DNA from 2 places in the Modestobacter sp. KNN46-3 genome. Region 1 is predicted to be linked to the other one. Evidence: predicted binding sites of a transcription regulator. Region 1 holds the regulator's gene; the other holds the start of a gene.
What was found. Region 1 encodes LexA, which represses DNA repair genes until DNA is damaged. Its sites were predicted from a motif close to TCGAACANNTGTTCGA; they were not measured.

Region 2: the regulator LexA is predicted to act here: its motif matches at 773-788, upstream of G5C62_RS02120 (HNH endonuclease signature motif containing protein).

Annotation. Positions count from the first base shown of each region.
Region 1 is NZ_JAAKGN010000073.1:11,189-13,385, reverse strand. Features, by position in the region: gene G5C62_RS15605 (hypothetical protein) at 1-675, shown strand, start outside; gene lexA (transcriptional repressor LexA) at 703-1,530, opposite strand; gene G5C62_RS15595 (LysM peptidoglycan-binding domain-containing protein) at 1,800-2,197, shown strand, end outside.
Region 2 is NZ_JAAKGN010000003.1:61,987-64,183, forward strand. Features, by position in the region: gene G5C62_RS02110 (RNA polymerase sigma factor) at 1-150, opposite strand, end outside; gene G5C62_RS02115 (YciI family protein) at 147-554, opposite strand; gene G5C62_RS02120 (HNH endonuclease signature motif containing protein) at 806-2,008, shown strand; gene G5C62_RS02125 (Ltp family lipoprotein) at 2,089-2,197, opposite strand, start outside.

The sequences.
Region 1 (2,197 bases):
GAGACGGTGGCGCTGATCGGTCTGCGCCCCGACGGGACCACCGTGCTGACCAGGCTCACCTACCCCGACGGTGCGCACGACGCGGAGGCGCTCCTGCTCGCGCCCGACGGCACCCCGTACCTGGTGACCAAGGAGGTGCTGGGCGCGAGCTCCGTGTACCGCCCCGATGCGCCCCTCGCCGACGGAGCCACCGTGCCGATGAGCGAGGTGGCGGCGCTCGGGTTCACGTTGACCGGCACCCCGGGCGGCCCGGTGGGTCGGGCCGGCCAGTTGCTGGTCACCGGTGGCGCCGTGTCCGCGGACGGCTCGCGGATCGCCCTGCGGACCTACACCGACGCCTATGTCTGGCCGCTGAGCGGCTCGGACGTCGCCGGTGCGTTGGCCGGGCCCCCGGTGCGGGTGCCGTTGCCGGAGGCTCCGCAGGGTGAGGCCATCGCCTTCGCGGCGAACGACCGGGACCTGCTCGTCGCCGGCGAGGGGCTCCCTGCGGTGGTCACCCAGGTGTCGGCCACCGGTGACCTGACGGGGGCGGCCCCGGCGGAGCCCACCGAGGCTGCCGCCGGGTCGCTGGCGACCGCCGGTGGGGTCGAGCCGCTGACCGCCGGTCTCGTCGCCGCGGCCGTGGCCACCGTGCTCGTGTGGGTCGGCGGCAAGCTCCGGCGGCGCCCGGCCTGAGCACGAGCCCGGCGCCGCTGCCCGAGGTCAGACCCGGCGGAGCACGGTGACGACCCGGCCGAGGACCGTCGCGTCGTCGCCCGGGATGGGCTCGTACGCGGCGTTGTGTGGCATCAGCCACACGTGCCCGTCGCGCCGCTTGTAGGTCTTCACCGTCGCCTCGCCGTCGATCATCGCGGCGACGATCTCGCCGTTCTCCGCGGTCGGCTGCTGCCGGACGACGACCCAGTCGCCGTCGCAGATCGCCGCGTCGACCATCGAGTCGCCCGCGACCTTCAGCATGAACAGGGTGCCCTCGCCGACCAGCTCGCGGGGGAGGGGGAAGACGTCTTCGACCGCCTGCTCGGCCAGGACCGGACCACCGGCGGCGATCCGGCCGACGAGGGGCACGTACGTGGGTCGGGGGGCGGAGGCGTCGTCGACGCCACTGGCTGCGCCGGACCCGGCCAGTGCCTCGGCCGCGGTCTCGTTCGTCGTCGTCGCGGTGCCGTCGCCGGGGAGGCGCACGTCGAGTGCGCGCGGCCGGTTCGGGTCACGGCGCAGCCAGCCCTTGCGCTGCAGCACCGACAACTGGTGGGCCACGGACGAGGCGGAGGAGAGGCCGACCGCCTCGCCGATCTCGCGGACCGAGGGCGGGTAGCCGCGACGCTCGATCGAGTCACGGATGACCTCGAGCACCCGGCGCTGCCGCTGGGTCAGGCCGTCGCCGTCGGCGGCCCGGTCGGGGAACTCCCGCACCGCCGCACCCGCTCCCGCCGCAGCGGTGGGCGCTGCGCCGTCGGCTGATGCCGTGCCGGACGCTCCACGCCGCGAAGGGCTCTTGCCGCCGCGCGCCTTCGGGCCGTCGACCGCCATGTGTCCTCCTCGTCCGGCTGCCTCGGCAGCAGTCCCCGGTGGCGCCCTGCCGTACCGACGGCCGTGTCGCCACGGCGAGCCGGGACCGCGGACGCCGTCCTCGATCGCCTCGGAACCGTATCGCCTCCGGCCGCTCCGTTCAAACAGGTGTTCGAAGAAGTCGCCGTGTCGGCGTGTTCCTGTCGGTGGCGTGCGGTAGACATCGCCCAGACGTTCCGTTCGAACGTCTGTTCGACAACCCGGTACCGCGAGACCCCTGGAGCACCCCGATGGCCAGTCCGCAGCTCGAGCTCCCCGTGGCCGCCCCGGCCTCGATGGCGGTCGTGCTCCCGTTCCCGGGGGCGCGTCAGGTGGCGCGCTCGCCCCGGTCCGTGGTGCACGGTCAGCCTGCACCCCTGCCCCGGGTGGCTCGTCCGGCGGCGGGCCGGCGAGGCGCCGGGCAGCCCGACGTGCGCCCTGGTCGACTGGTCGGCGTCGCGGGCGGGGCTGGGGTGGGCGGCGCGGGCTGCGCGAGGCGCACGGGAGCGGTCGGCGGTGCCGTCGCCCCCGGTGCGCAAGCGCCGTTGCGGCTGACCCGGCGCGGGCGGCGAGTGGTCGCCGGGCTGTCCATCGCCTTCGGGGTGTCCGTCGCCGCGGTGACGTTCGCCGCCGAGTCCGGCGGCCCCGG
Region 2 (2,197 bases), on a different contig from region 1:
CGGGGCGGTCGGCCAGCTGCGGACCGCCTCGACCAGCGCCTCCTGGACGGCGTCCTCGGCCGCCGCGAAGTCGGCTCCGCGACGGACGAGGACGCCGAGCACGCCCGGCACCAGGGTTCTGAGCAGGACGTCGTCCACCGGTGGGGTCACTCCGTGATGGTGGGCGGTGCACCCAGGAAGGGCCGCAGTTCGAGCCACTCGCGGATCGGCTCCCCGGCCGGTCCAGGGGCGGCGGAGAGCTCGCCGGCCAGCTCGACGGCGCGTTCGTAGCTGTCGACGTCGATGGCCATCCAGCCGGCGATGAGGTCCTTGGTCTCGGCGAACGGCCCGTCGGTGACCGGCGGGCGCCCCTCGCCGTCGTACCGGACCCACGCGCCCTCCGGCGCCAGCCCCTGGGCGTCGACGAACTCGCCGGTCTCGGTCAGCTTGGCCGCGAAGTCGTGCATGAACTGGATGTGGGCCGAGACCTCCTCCGGCGTCCACTGGTCCATCGGCGCGCAGTCGAGCGACTTCGACGTGCTGCGGTAGTGCTTGAGCATCAGGTACTTGGCCATCGTGTTCCTCCTCGGTGGTGCGGCTCATCGTGGCCGCGGACACCCCTGGGACGGAACCGGTGGCGCGTTCTCGACATCGGACGTCGCTCGATGACGGGGACAGTCGACCGCCTCCTCGGCGAGATGCCCGGCGCTGCTGTCAAGACCTCCGGCTGATCTGAGGACAAGCGCCTGACCTGCGGATTCATCTTGCGGGGCGACGGGTCGAGCGGTATTCTTCGTACATACGTTCGAACAGGTCGGGAGGTGTCGTGAGCGAGTTGATGTCGGCTCTCGACGCCTTGGCGGCCGAGGAGCTGCACGGTCTGACGGACGGCGGTGTGCTGGACCGGGTCGCCGAGTTGGTGGCCGTGCAGAACCGGATCGCCGCGGAGCTGACCCGCACCGTGCGCCGCGCGGACACCATGCAGGCCGCGGAGCACGACGGGTCGAAGAGCATGCGGTCGTGGCTGACCGGGCATGCGCGGTTGGCCCCGGCCGAGGCGTCGCGGGTCCTGCGGTCGGGTCGGGTGTTGGAGCACTTCCCGGCGTTGGGCGCTGGGTTCGCTGAGGGGTCGGTGACGGCGGCGCAGATGGACGTGGTCGCCGCTGCGGTGGGGGAGCGGGAGCGGGCCCGGGCCGCCGAGCAGGGGGTCGACCTGGCTGCGTTCGATCGGGTGTGGGCGCAGGTGGCGGCTGAGTCGCCGCACCAGTCGTTGGTCGCCGCTGTGCGGGCGTTCGAGGACGCGCTGGACCCCGACGGCCCGGAGCCGGACCCGACGGAGGGCCGCCGGCTCACGATCGCCAAGCACGCCGACGGCAGCATCACCGGCCGGTTCGACCTGGATGCGGTGGGTGGGGAGAAGGTGCAGGCGGCGATCGAGTCGATCGTGCAGGCCGACCGCCCCAAGGGTGATGCGCGGACCCGCGCGCAGCAGAACGCCGACGCCCTCGTGCAGCTCTGCGACAACCAGCTGGCGTCTGGCCACCTGCCGACGCTGCGCACGGTGAAGCCACACGTGGTGGTGGGGATCGACCTGGACGACCTGGTCGACCCGGCCACCGGTGCCGGGGCCGCGGAGATGGGGTTCGGGGCGACGATCTCCGCCGCCCGGGCCCGGTATCTGGCGTGTGACGGCAGCATCTCCCGGATCGTGATGGGCCCCGACGGGGTGCCGCTGGACCTGGGCCGAGATCATCGGGTGGTCACCCCCGGGCTACGGAAAGCAGTGGAGCGGCGGGACAAGTCCTGCGTGTTCGCCGGCTGCGGCGCCCCGAGTTGGTGGTGCGACGTCCACCACCTCATTCACTGGCTGCACGGCGGGGAGACCAACCTGCAGAACTCAGCGTTGTTGTGCGAACGGCACCACACCAAGGTCCATCACGGTTTCCGGGTCCAGCGAGATCCCGGCGGGCGATGGCGCACCTACCGCCCCGACGACACCGAGATACTGATCGGCCCCCTGCTGCACTGACTGCCCGACCCCCGCCAGCCGGCCACGGTTCGACCGTGGCCGGCTGCCGGTGCGCGCCGTGCGACGTCCTGCCGCTCGCGTCAGAGGCCTGTCTGGCTCACTCCGTACTCGGCCTGCTCGGGCGTGTACCCCTCGTACTCCAGTTGGTCGATGAGGCCGGACCGGGAGAAGGAGCTGTACTCGAGGTAG